3 regions of the Paenibacillus mucilaginosus 3016 genome follow, and region 1 is predicted to be linked to each of the others. Evidence: predicted binding sites of a transcription regulator. Region 1 holds the regulator's gene; each other region holds the start of a gene.
The links. The regulator Rex, encoded in region 1, represses fermentation and respiration genes when NADH is low (regulators of the CRP and FNR family bind a similar motif). The targets are predictions, from matches to a motif close to TTGTGAAATATTTCACAA.

Region 1 (4,216 bases):
TGATGGACTTCGAGCACGGCAAAGAAGACCGAATAACGGCTGGACAAATGCTGGTCTGGCTGGGGGAAACGAAGCATGGCGATGAAGAAGAACTGCACTTTGCGGGACGGGGACGGCAGTTCTGGCACTCCGTCGAAAGCGATACGGAATCCTGTCTGAACCGTGCATGCCCCTGGTTCAAGCGCTGCTTCTATCACCGAGCGAGACACCAGGCGAATTCGGCCGACGTCATTATAACGAACCACTCTCTATTGTTCACGGATACGAAGGCGGAGAACCGGCTGCTTCCTTCCTATAAGCACCTGGTCATTGATGAGGCTCATCACTTTGAGGATGTGGCCGGCAAGCATCTGGGCATCGAGCTGCATTATCACGGCCTCTCGAATGCCATAGCCTGGCTGTATAAGGACAGCCGGGCCGGTCAGCTCTCCTCCCTGCGCTTCCGGCTGCAGCGTCACGAAGACGAGAAGGCCAGGACCTGGTGTTTAGTCGTTGACGAAGCGGTAGAGAAGCTGCTGGTACTCCGGGAGGAGTGGGAGAGTCTGTCCGAGATGCTGTATCAGCTGCTTGTCTCGCGTAGCGATCCATCGCAGCAGAGCGAAGGCAATGCGCTCGTCTACCGGGTGCGCAAAGAGAAATTGCCTTCCGGCTGGGAGAAGCTGATGGTCACGGAAGAAAATATCATGCTTCTGTTTAACGATACGCTGAAGAAAGTGGAGCGTCTCATCTCGGACATCAAGGAAGTACAGGACGATTACGATGTGCAGGGAGTTCTTACCGATCTCAGCGGGTCGGTCAAGGAGCTGCACCGGCAGAAGGATGCACTCCATTTCTTCATGACGATGCCGGATGAGAACTATGTGTACTGGATGGAGGCCGGCCACTACAACAAGAACCGGTCGCTGCAGCTGTCTTCCGTACCGATCGACGTCAGTTCGATGCTTCAGGGACAGTTCTTCGGTGTGAAGGACAGTGTCATTCTAACCTCTGCGACCTTGTCCGTCGGCAAGTCGTTCGATTATACCTGCGAACAGCTGGGCCTTAAGAAAGACGAAGAGCAAGGGAAGCTGCGTACGGTGCAGCTGCCTTCTCCGTTCAACTACAGGGAGCAGGCCCTCGTCGTCATTCCAAGGGATTTTCCTACGCTCAAGGGGGCGGCAGGGGAGAAGGAATTCCTCGACCGGCTGATTCCATCGCTGGCGGAGGTAGCGCTGCAGACCCGAGGCCGGATGCTCGTGCTCTTCACCTCCAACCGGATGCTGAAGCTGGCGCATGCTGGACTTAAGGATGTGCTGGCTTCGTTCGGGATAACGGTTCTCGGGCAGGGAGTCGACAGCAGCAACCGCAGCAAGCTGACCCGGCTGTTCCAGAACAGCAAGGCTTGCGTCCTCCTCGGAACAAGCTCCTTTTGGGAAGGTGTGGACATCCCGGGCGATGCGCTGACCTGCCTGGCGATCGTGCGGCTTCCTTTCCAGCCGCCGAACCACCCTCTGGTCGAAGCGAAGACGGAGAAGCTCAAACAGCGGGGGATGAACGCTTTCATGAAGCTGTCCGTTCCTCAAGCGGTGATCCGGTTCAAGCAGGGCTTCGGGCGGCTTGTCCGGACCGCAGCCGATAAAGGCATCGTGATCATCTACGACACGAGAGTGATCGATACGCAGTACGGCAAGTATTTTCTGTACTCGCTCCCGGGTCCGAGGATCGAGCATATGAACTCGGCTCAGCTCGTGCCAAGAATAAAGCAGTGGATGGGTGAGAACGAAGCATGAAGACGATAAAAATATCGGAAGCGGTTGTCCGGAGACTGCCGATTTACCTGAGGTTCCTGAATGAACTCAGCAAGAAGAATGTGCAAACCGTTTCCTCACAGGATCTCGGCGTGAAGCTGGACTTGAATCCGGCGCAGATCCGCAAGGACCTCGCTTACTTCGGAGAGTTCGGCAAAAAAGGAATCGGTTATGATGTGGATTATCTGATTGAAAAGATCCGGCAGATTCTCAAGCTCGACAAGGTTATCCCCGTCGCCCTGGTGGGCGCGGGGAACCTCGGCCGGGCGCTCTGTAATTATAACGCTTACTTGAAGGATAACATGAAGATCGTCGCGGTGTTCGATGCGCAGGAGAACAAGATCGGCGAGTCGATCAATAACTTGAAGGTGAAGCCCATGTCCGAGCTGAACGAGGTCATCCAAGAGGCCAAGGTGCGCATCGGCATTATTACGGTGCCGGCTGCGGAAGCCCAGCAGGTTGCGGACCGGTTCGTCGAGTCCGGGGTGGAAGCGATATTGAATTTTGCACCGCTCATTATCAAGGTTCCATCCGAGGTGCGGGTGCATCACGCCGACTTCACGACGGAGCTGCAGAGTCTCGCATATTATCTGGACTAATTCGCGATGATAAGATCCTAGAACACCAAAAAGCCCGGAGCTGAAGCTCAGGGCTTTTTGGTCTGTTCCGAGTGCTACAGACTGAAGATAATCTTGTAAATCAAGTAGGCCAGAATCATCGAGATCGGGATAGTGATCACCCAGGTCATGATCATCCGGGTCACCGTCGCCCACTTGACATCATGGAACCGCATAACCGAGCCTGTTCCGATGATAGAAGACGAGATGACGTGCGTGGTGGACAGCGGCATCCCCAGGTGAGTAGAGACCTGAATGACGATGGAGGAGTTCAGGTCTGAAGCGAAGCCGTTGACCGGCTCGATCTTCAGGAGCTTCTTACTCATCGTCTTGATGATGCGCCAGCCGCCGATGGAGGTTCCGAGACCCATCGCCGTTGCCGCTGAAAGTTTAACCCAGAGCGGTACATCGAGTGTATCCTGATATCCCATCGATACGAGACCGAAGACGATAATACCCATTGCCTTCTGGGCGTCGTTGCCGCCGTGGGAGAAGGAGAGGAGACCCGCCGAGATGACCTGAAAGCTGCGGAACGTCCGGTTCAGCTTGGTCCGGGAGCTGTTCCCGCTCATGACGATGAGCTGGCGGATGATCCACATGATGATAAACCCGGTAGCAAAAGCGACCATCGGGGATAACACCAGAATAATGACGATCGAGCGGAAACCGTCCCAGTTGAGGGCGCCCATCCCTGCACCCGCAATGACCGCACCTGCAAGAGAGCCGATCAACGTGTGCGATGAGGATGACGGGATACCGTAATACCAGGTGAGCAGGTTCCAGATGATCGCCGAGATCAGGGCTGCGATAACGATATGCATGCCGTTCTCGATGGTTGCCGGGTTGGCGACCGAGCCGCCGACGGTCTTTGCCACTTCCGAGGAGAAGATGGCTCCGACAAAGTTGAGTATGGCCGCACCAAGGACGGCAACCCGCGGGCTAAGAGCACGGGTCGAAATGGAAGTGGCAATAGCGTTGGCCGTATCGTGAAAGCCGTTGATAAAGTCAAAGAGCAGCGCCAGTGCTACGATGACGATAATAGTTGTTAACATGGGTTCCTCCTAATGCTGCCGCTGGATCAAAGGGTATGGGTTGGAGTACGAACGGCTGCGTTAGGAGTAACGCAGAACTACGCTGTCGAGAATATCGGCTACGTCTTCGCAGGCATCCGTTGTTTCTTCCAGACGCTCGTACAGCTCCTTGAGTTTGAAGTCATGGTACGGGTCCTTCGGATTCATGAAGATTTCGCGGATTCCTTCGCGCATCAGACGGTCCGCCTCGTTCTCCAGGGAATTAATCTGAACCGTATGCTCGGAGAGCTGCATGTACTTCTTTTTGGCGAGAAGTTTGAAGGCGTCGAGAATGTGCTGACAGCTGGCCACGATGACCGCGGAAAATTCCTTCATATAATTATCGGAAACCGTAATGTTCAGATAGTCAAAACGGGCGATGGTCGCTTCGATGCCGTCGAGCACATCGTCAAGCTTCGTAGCCAGCACCATGATATCTTCACGGTCAATCGGCGTGATGAAAACCTTGTTCAGCCCTTTGTAGATCTGGTGTGTGATTTGGTCCCCTTTATGCTCAAGTTCTTTCAGCTGCGGGTAAAACGTCGCCGGCGGTTCGGTGCCCATGACCGCATCGCGGAACTTTTGCGCAGCATCCAGTGTATTTTCCGACGCTTTGATCAAGAGCAGCAAAAAGTCGGTGTCGTTTTTTTTGGTAAAAAGCATTGTTTTTGGCCTCCCAAGATTGTGAAAGATTGTGAAATTTACAAAAAATTAATAAATTTTTCGGGTTTTATGTAGGAAA
Region 2 (4,216 bases), 4.3 Mb from region 1:
GCCAGTTGAAGACCTTGGCCCCGGTCGGTATCGCGATGGCCATCGTGGTGATCGCGAAGAATACGTTGACGTCTGCGCCGGAGCCCATCGTGAAGAAGTGGTGGACCCAGGTGAAGAACGAAAGGACGCTAATAATTAACATGGCGAAGACCATGGACTTGTAGCCGAACAGGGTCTTCTTGGAGAACGTTGCGACGATCTCGGAGAAAATCCCGAACGCCGGCAGAATAACGATGTATACTTCCGGGTGGCCCCACATCCAGATGAGGTTGATATACATCATCGGGTTGCCTCCGCCGTCGAGCGTGAAGAAGTGCGCGCCGAGGAAGCGGTCCAGGAAGAGCAGTGCCAGCGTCACCGTCAGAATCGGGAACGCGAAGATAATGATGATACAGCTGGAGAATACGGACCAGGTGAACATCGGCATTTTCATCAGCGTCATGCCCGGTGCGCGCATCTTCAGGATCGTGACGATAAAGTTAATGCCTGTGGCAAGGGAGCCGATACCCGAGATCTGAATCCCCCAGATATAGAAGTTCTGGCCTACGCCCGGGCTGTGCTCGAGACCCGACAGCGGCGGATAAGCGAGCCAACCCGCATCCGGCGAACCGCCGATGATGAACGAGACGTTGAAGAGCATCGCGCCGAAGAAGAAGAGCCAGAAGCTCAGCGCGTTCAGGAACGGATAAGCTACGTCGCGCGCGCCGATCTGCAGCGGCATAATGACGTTGAACAAGCCGAACATAAGCGGCATCGCCATGAAGAGAATCATGATGACGCCGTGCGTCGTGAAGATCTGGTTATAGTGCTCGGGATGCAGGAATTCCGCATTCGGCACGGCCAGCTGCAGACGCATCAGCAGGGCGTCGACCCCGCCGCGGAAGAGCATGAGAATGGAGCAAATGATATACATGATACCGATCCGCTTGTGGTCGACGGTCGTCAGCCATTCGCGCCAGAGCCAGACCCACTTGCGGAAGTAGGTCAGGACGAACACGATGGCCACCATCGCGATCGCGATGCTGACTTGCGCCCCCAGGATCAGCGGGTCCCCGGTAACGAAAAACTCGGATGCAAACTCTTGTATCTTATCGAGCATGTAGAGGACTTCCTTTCGCTGGTTTTCTCCTTGTAATTCACAGGGTTGCCTGTGTTAGCGGGTGTTCAAGCCGGATTAATGGCCCGTGTGTCCCGAATGGTCCGTGCCGGTCGAGCCGCCCTGGGTATGGTCTTCCTTGGCGTCAGGCAGCGGCTGCTGCACCGGATCGGTCTTCGACTGAGGCGTCGGTTCGTTATGCTGCCCGTGAGCGTGGCCGCCCGGAGCATACTTGGTGACAATGCGCTGGAACAGGCCTTCCGGGAACGAAGAGTACAGGACCACCGGGGAAGTCCCTTTCTCCGCCAGCTTCTCGTACGAATCGTTCGTGAGCTTCTCCGGCGAAGCCTTGACTTCTTGAACCCAGGCGTCGAACTGGCTTTGCGGCTTGACGTCCACGAAGAATTTCATGTCGCCGAAGTACTCGCCGCTGAAGTTCGCGCCCGACCCGTAATACCGGCCTTCATGGTCGGCCTGCAGGAAGAGCGTCATGCCCATGCCGGACATCGTGTACATCTGCCCGCCCAGCTGCGGGATCCAGAAGGAGTTCATCGGCGCGTCGCTGGTAAGCTCGAACTTCACCGGCACATCCTCCGGAATCTGCAGGTAGTTGACCGTTGCGATCCCCTGCTCCGGATAAGTGAACAGCCACTTCCAGTCAAGCGAGGTTGCCTGAATCGTGATTGCCTTCTTCTCGGACTCGATTGGCTTCGTCGGCTCGAGCGCATACGTATATCGGGCCGTTACGGCAGCCAAAATAATGATGATAAGGATCGGAATCCCCCACCAGATCAATTCGAGCTTGGTGCTGTGGGAGAAATGCGGCTCGTAGGCCGCCGTACTGCCTTCCCGCTCACGGTATTTCCATACGATGTAGGCGGTCAGGCCGAGAACCGGAAAGAGAATCACGGCGCACAAGAGGGATGAGATCAGAATCAAATCCTTCTGGTCCGAGGCGATCGGCCCCTTCGGGTCCAGAACCATTGGCTGCTCACCGCAGGCCGAGAGCAGCAGCACGCCTGCAAGCAGGAGCAGCATCGGAAGTGCCCTGCGAAGCGTCCGTTTTGTTTGTTGCATGGTGGGTGGTCCTCCATTCTCCTCATTCTACGGTTGACATCTTAACATAACGAAAAGGTAAAACTTGTGACAAAAATCACAAACGCAAGTTCTCAAAGTTCTGCCTTTGGAAGTTCAGGGGAATGTATAGGCTATCCGTCCTCCATCCGGCGTCATTTTGATGACTTACGACTACAAGCAGAAGTGATATGTATAACATAGCAGATTCTCTCCGGCTTTACGCGGGGGTTAACAAATACGTCAAAACTTCGCCTTTTCTCTGCAACAAGTTTGTCACCAAGCCGACAAAAACGCAAAAAACACCCTCGTCCGGACTGGTTCCGGTTGGGGGTGTTCCAAAAATTAACCTAATCTGTATGGTTTTGGGCCGGTATTTCCGCCTTATTTCTCCGAATTGGATGCGCGGGAATGGACCAGGTGGATCGCAGTCCGCATGACGTAAATGTGAACGCTGCCGACCATGCAGCCGATTCCTACCATGAGGCTCGGGTTGCGATCGCTGAAGTGATGTAAGTTAAACAGGCTAAGAAGAAGTCCGAAGCCCAGGAAGATCCATGCTGCTGCAGTCATCCAACCCACGAGGCGGTTTACATCCCGCTCTCCCTGCATTTCGCTTTGTACTGCCGCTGTTTTTGTCGTCATAGGATTCACTCCAAAACAGATAATGTAAGTGCTTTAGTAAGGCAAGATCAGTATACCATACTTTACCCGGTTTGTTCAAAGATTATTCACTTTTTGATCAAAAAATAGACAAAAGTCTGAACGCTTTCAAAGAAGGGGCCGGACAGATGCCAAAAAATCCTCCGGCGGCCGGCCGGGGGATTGCTCTTCCTGCGTATTTAATGATGTCCGAGGGACGGATTGGCAAAGGATGGACTGAGCCCCTCCAGCACTTTCTTCGGATCCCAGTCACCGAAGTAAGCCTCCGGCGTGTGAAGATCCGCCTGCTCTTTGGTGAGCACCGGACGCGTTAGGCTCTCCAGCGCCCCCGGTCCTCTGCTGTCATATTCGAAGAAGCGCGCGTTCTCCGCCTTGGAGGCCCCCATATCCACCCAGCCCGTCGACGTGATGTGGCTGCCCATGTGGGTGTGCTTGAACACGACGCTCGCTATGGCATTCGTATTGCCGCCTGGCTGCCATGGACGTCCCAGAGAAACCGTGCCCTCCATACCCGGATCGCTTGTCAGCCGGCAGTTGATGAACAGGTAGCCGTACGGATTGGAGTTCAGTGTGCTGGCTGCCGTAATATAGCCGTTATTGGTATCGGAACCGCGGTCCAGAGAGTGGATGCGGGAATTCTCGAAGACCGCCGTGGCGGCGCCGAAAATGAAGTCGACGTCCCCTTCAATATAAGAGTCCACGAAATACTGGCGGCCGAGGTTCGGGTAGAGCGTGTCCTGGTTGCCAATAAAGCGGCAGTCCTTGAAGATCGCGCGGTCCGCCTGCGTCTTGATCGCTACGGCCTGCTTGTTCTGGTACGGCGAATTCGCCTCGTCGAATGAGTTCTCGAACGTTACGCTGACCGCCGTAAAATTCTCTCCCTTGACCGTCACCGTGGCGCTGCCCGTGGTTCCGTACGTGCCGCTGCCGTCCGGCTTCGGTGTGCCGCTGGCATTATCATAGGTAATCACCGTACGCTTCGCGTTCTCGCCTACGAGAGTAACATACGGCTTGTCCACGTTGAGTACTTCCTTATAGACCCCTGCCTTCAGATAGATGACATAAGGCGACGCCTGGTCCGCCGGCACATCCGAGATGGCTTTCTGAACGGAACGGTACTGCTTGACGCCGTCGATAACAGCCCCTTCGGTTCCTTGGTAAGAAGAATCGACGATCGCTTGCTTGGTCATTTGCTCCTGCTCCTTCATCGTTGAGGCTGAGAATACGGCTCCTTCCGTTCCAGCGGAGGCTGCGGAGGCTGCATCCGGCAGGGCTCCCCAAGGCGCCGCGGCGGTTACCAGCAGGAATGCCCCCAGGGCCAACGGTACGGATTTTTTCGATTTCATCAGGTCATCTCTCCTCATTGTTCCAAAGTGGATGTGT
Region 3 (4,216 bases), 1.5 Mb from region 1:
GGCCATGGCAGCCGGGCGGTTACTATGTGTTTAGATTTACGAGGCTCCGCAGCTCAGCAAGGGATGGGTATGGGGTGGAAAAGCGAAGCGGTCGCCTTTGAAGTCGTGTTCACACCTCTAATAGCCGAATTCAAAAGAACACGACTTCAACAGTGATTGGAGCCCCATACCCATCCGGCCAGTGCTCAAACGTATGGGTCGGCACATGATGGGAGGTTTTAAGTTGAGAGAGGTGTGAAAGCATCGCAGATTGGAGCCCCATACCCACCCGGCAAGCACTCAAACGTATGGGTCGGCACATGATGGGAGGTTTTATAGTTCAGAGCTTCGTGAGGAGGGTAGCAGTGTGCCCATACCTGTCCCTCTCGATTACACAAATGCATGGGTCAGCTCAGGGCAGGAGGTTTAAGGTTTAGAATTTTGTGAGGGCGGCAGCTTTTAATTATATCTACAGCGATTAAAGCACCGTGCCCGTTCCCACGAATGCCCGAAATGGCTGGACCCGCACATGAAACAGGGGTTCCAAGTTTATGCACAACGACAGCTCCACCCGACCGCCCGGATCACCCGCCCACGGACGGTCTTTTCCCATTTTTAAAGTTGTCCATTGGAGATGTGATCCACTTCACTTACAGTGCACTCCGGCGAAGCGTATGATGAGGTCAGAAAGAACATTCCAGCAAGTAACGGAGGGATTACACCATGAAACAATCTACTCCACCGCATATGGAACGTACGGGCGAAGCCCATGTCACGGAATTGTCAGCCGCGATGGACCGGCTTAGAGAAGAACACGAGATGCTCGCCGGTCTGCTCGAAGAGATGGAAGAGCAGGCCATGAAGGTAGGCCAAGCCGAGAACCGCGCCCAGGCCTGGGGGCGCCTGCAGCACCTGCGGCTGTGGACGATCGGCGTAATGCAGGAGCTGGACGCCCACTCCGGCTGGGAGGAAGAGACGCTGTTTCCGTTCCTCGCGTCCTACTTCCGCCTCCGCCAGGAGCCGACGATGATCCCTTCCCTCTGGATGATGGAGAAGGAGCACGCGATGGCTGAGGAATATGTGGAGACGTTCATGAGAGAGTTCCACAAGCTGCGCGCGGACTCCCCGAAGGATGAGATGAAGAAGGCGGCCGCTCTGCTGATCCAGGCGTGCTATATCCTGAAGAGTCACCTGGCCAAGGAGGAGCAGATCGTGTTCCCGCTGGCCGAGCAGGTGCTGACCGATGTAGATTACCTATTCGCTTAAGAGGAGTGATGAGAGATGAGACTGAACGTCCACGGCAAACACTTCGAGGTTACTCCGGCACTGGAAGCATACGCGCAGGACAAAATCGGCCGGCTGGAAGGCTGGCTGCACCCAGGCACCGATGTGCAGATCAACCTTTCCGTGCAGGGGCACAGACACCTCCATGTGGTGGAGGTCACTATCCACGAAGAGGGGACGGTGTTCCGCGCGGAGGAGAAGCAGGAGGACATGTACGCCTCCATTGACCTCGCGGCCGACAAGCTTGAGCGGATGATCCGCAAGTGGCGCGAGCGGCTCAGACGCCGCAGCCGGCGCGGAGACGGCCGGACGGGCGGAGCGGAACCGGCACTGCCGGCCGCCTACGAGGACGCGGAGGAGCTCGGCGTAGTACGGTCCAAGCGCATCCAGCTGAAGCCGGTGGAGCTCGAAGAGGCGCTGCTGGAGATGCAGCTGCTCGGGCACGACTTTCATCTCTTTTTCAACCGGGAGACCGGAGTTACGGAGCTGGTCTACAAGCGGCACGACGGAACGTTCGGCCATCTGACGACGGCCTGAGGCACAGTGGAACTCCCTCGGACGGAGCCCGGAGCAGGGAGGCGAGCCAACTCACCGCCCTTGGTCCAACCGAAGCGGGTCATGTCAAGCCCAGGTGAACGCTCACCAAGGGGATTCAAGTCCCGTCCCTGGTCCCATCGAAGCGGGATCAAGTGAAACGCAAGGCCGCTCCCCCGAGTGAGCCAACTCACAGCTCGCAGGATCATCCATTGTGCGCGAAGTCACAAGCATCACGTATCCATGCTCAACCAGCAGCGTCCCGCCGCCAACCTCCATGAAAAACTTTCAAATACAGCCGGATGCTGTAAAACAGATCACAGATCCACGTTTGTGAAAATAGTAACATAGGTTGTGGAAAGGCAATCCAATCGAATCATGGAGGCGGAGAGACATGGCGATTAGAGAGAAACAGGAAGAACAGGCAAAGCCGGCGGCGGAACAGGAAGTAGGCCGGCTTGTCGCCAAGGCGATCAAGGCGCAGCAGGCATTCATGCGGCTCGACCAGGCGCAGGTGGACGCGATCGTGCAGGCGATGGCCCTCGCGGGGCTCGAGCAGCACATGAAGCTCGCGAAGATGGCCGTTGAAGAGACCGGACGCGGCGTCTACGAAGACAAGATCACGAAGAACCTGTTTGCGACCGAGTACATCTACCACAGCATCAAGTATGACAAAACGGTGGGCGTCATTGAGGAGAATCCTTACGAGAACTACCGCAAAGTAGCCGAGCCGGTAGGCGTGATCGCCGGGGTAACGCCGGTCACGAACCCGACCTCCACCACGATGTTCAAATCTCTGATCGCCATGAAGACCCGCAATCCCATCATCTTCGCATTTCACCCGTCCGCACAGAAATGCAGTGCGGCTGCCGCCCGCGTCGTCGTGGAAGCAGCCGTGAAGGCGGGCGCACCGGAAGGCTGCATCCAGTGGATCGAGCATCCTTCCGTCGAAGCGACCGGGCTGCTCATGAACCATCCGGATGTGGCGCTGGTCCTGGCTACCGGCGGCTCCTCGATGGTCAAAGCGGCTTACAGCACAGGGAAGCCGGCGCTCGGCGTAGGCCCCGGCAACGTGCCGTGCTTCATCGAGAAGAGCGCCGATCTCAAGCAGGCCGTCACGGACCTGATCCTCTCCAAGACGTTCGACAACGGTATGATCTGCGCCTCCGAGCAGGCGGTCATTATTGAAGAGGATGTCTACGCCGAAGTGCGCCGCCTTATGATCGGGTTCGGCTGCTACTTCCTGAACGGCGAAGAGACCGAGGCGGTATCGAAGCTTGTCATCAACAGCGACAAGTGTGCGGTGAACGCCGTGATCGTCGGCCAGCCGGCCGTGAAGATCGCGCAGATGGCCGGCATCAACGTTCCGGCCGACACGAAGATCCTGGTCGCCGAGCTGCAGGGTGTAGGTCCGGCTTACCCGCTCTCCGCGGAGAAGCTCAGCCCCGTGCTGGCGTGCTACAAGGTGAAGAACGCCGTCCAGGGAATCCAGCGGGCCGCGGAAGTGACCGCCTTCGGCGGGATGGGCCACTCCTCCGTGATCCACTCGAAGAATGATGCGGTGATCGCCGACTTTGCCGCTGCGCTGAAGACGGGCCGCGTCATCGTGAATTCGCCGTCCACCCACGGGGCGATCGGCGACATCTACAACACGAACCTGCCTTCCCTGACGCTCGGCTGCGGCTCCTACGGCCACAATTCGACGACCTCCAACGTTACGGCGGTCAACCTGATCAACGTGAAGCGCGTCGCCTACCGCACCGTCAATATGCAGTGGTTCAAGATTCCGCCGAAGGTCTACTTCGAGAAGGGCGCGACCCAGTACCTGGAGAAAATGCCCGACATCTCGCGCATCCTGATCGTCACCGACCCGATGATGGTGCAGCTCGGATACGTGGAGCGCGTGGAGCATTACCTGCGCAAGCGCCAGACGCCGGTGGCTGTGGAAGTATTCAGCGACGTCGAGCCGGATCCGTCGGTGGATACGGTCGAGCGCGGCACGGATCTCATGGAACGCTTCCAGCCGGACTGCATCATCGCCCTCGGCGGCGGCTCCCCGATGGACGCGGCGAAGGCCATGTGGCTCTTCTACGAATATCCGGAGACGAGCTTCCAGTCGCTGAAGCAGAAATTCATGGATATCCGCAAGCGGGTGTACAAATATCCGCGGCTCGGCCGCAAGGCGAAGTTCGTGGCGATTCCGACGACGTCGGGTACGGGCTCGGAAGTCACCTCCTTCGCGGTCATCACCGACAAGAAGCAGGGACAGACCAAATACCCGCTGGCCGACTACGAGCTCACGCCGGATGTGGCGATCATCGATCCGGACTATGTGTACTCCCTGCCGAAGACGGCGGTCGCTGATACGGGGATGGACGTACTGACCCACGCGATTGAGGCGTACGTCTCGGTGATGGCG

Region 2: a site for Rex is predicted at 2,238-2,255, ahead of qoxA (cytochrome aa3 quinol oxidase subunit II). Genes of this name have one in related genera too.
Region 3: a site for Rex is predicted at 2,129-2,146, ahead of adhE (bifunctional acetaldehyde-CoA/alcohol dehydrogenase). Genes of this name have one in related genera too.

The regions. Positions count from the first base shown of each region.
Region 1 is NC_016935.1:3,497,095-3,501,310, forward strand. It holds gene dinG (ATP-dependent DNA helicase DinG) at 1-1,769, shown strand, start outside; gene PM3016_RS15245 (redox-sensing transcriptional repressor Rex) at 1,766-2,386, shown strand; gene PM3016_RS15250 (inorganic phosphate transporter) at 2,461-3,456, opposite strand; gene PM3016_RS15255 (DUF47 domain-containing protein) at 3,517-4,137, opposite strand.
Region 2 is NC_016935.1:7,954,015-7,958,230, forward strand. It holds gene PM3016_RS33030 (cbb3-type cytochrome c oxidase subunit I) at 1-1,099, opposite strand, end outside; gene qoxA (cytochrome aa3 quinol oxidase subunit II) at 1,175-2,173, opposite strand; gene PM3016_RS33040 (hypothetical protein) at 2,555-2,815, opposite strand; gene PM3016_RS33045 (pectinesterase family protein) at 3,013-4,179, opposite strand.
Region 3 is NC_016935.1:1,963,283-1,967,498, forward strand. It holds gene PM3016_RS08860 (hemerythrin domain-containing protein) at 703-1,245, shown strand; gene hpf (ribosome hibernation-promoting factor, HPF/YfiA family) at 1,261-1,800, shown strand; gene adhE (bifunctional acetaldehyde-CoA/alcohol dehydrogenase) at 2,192-4,216, shown strand, end outside.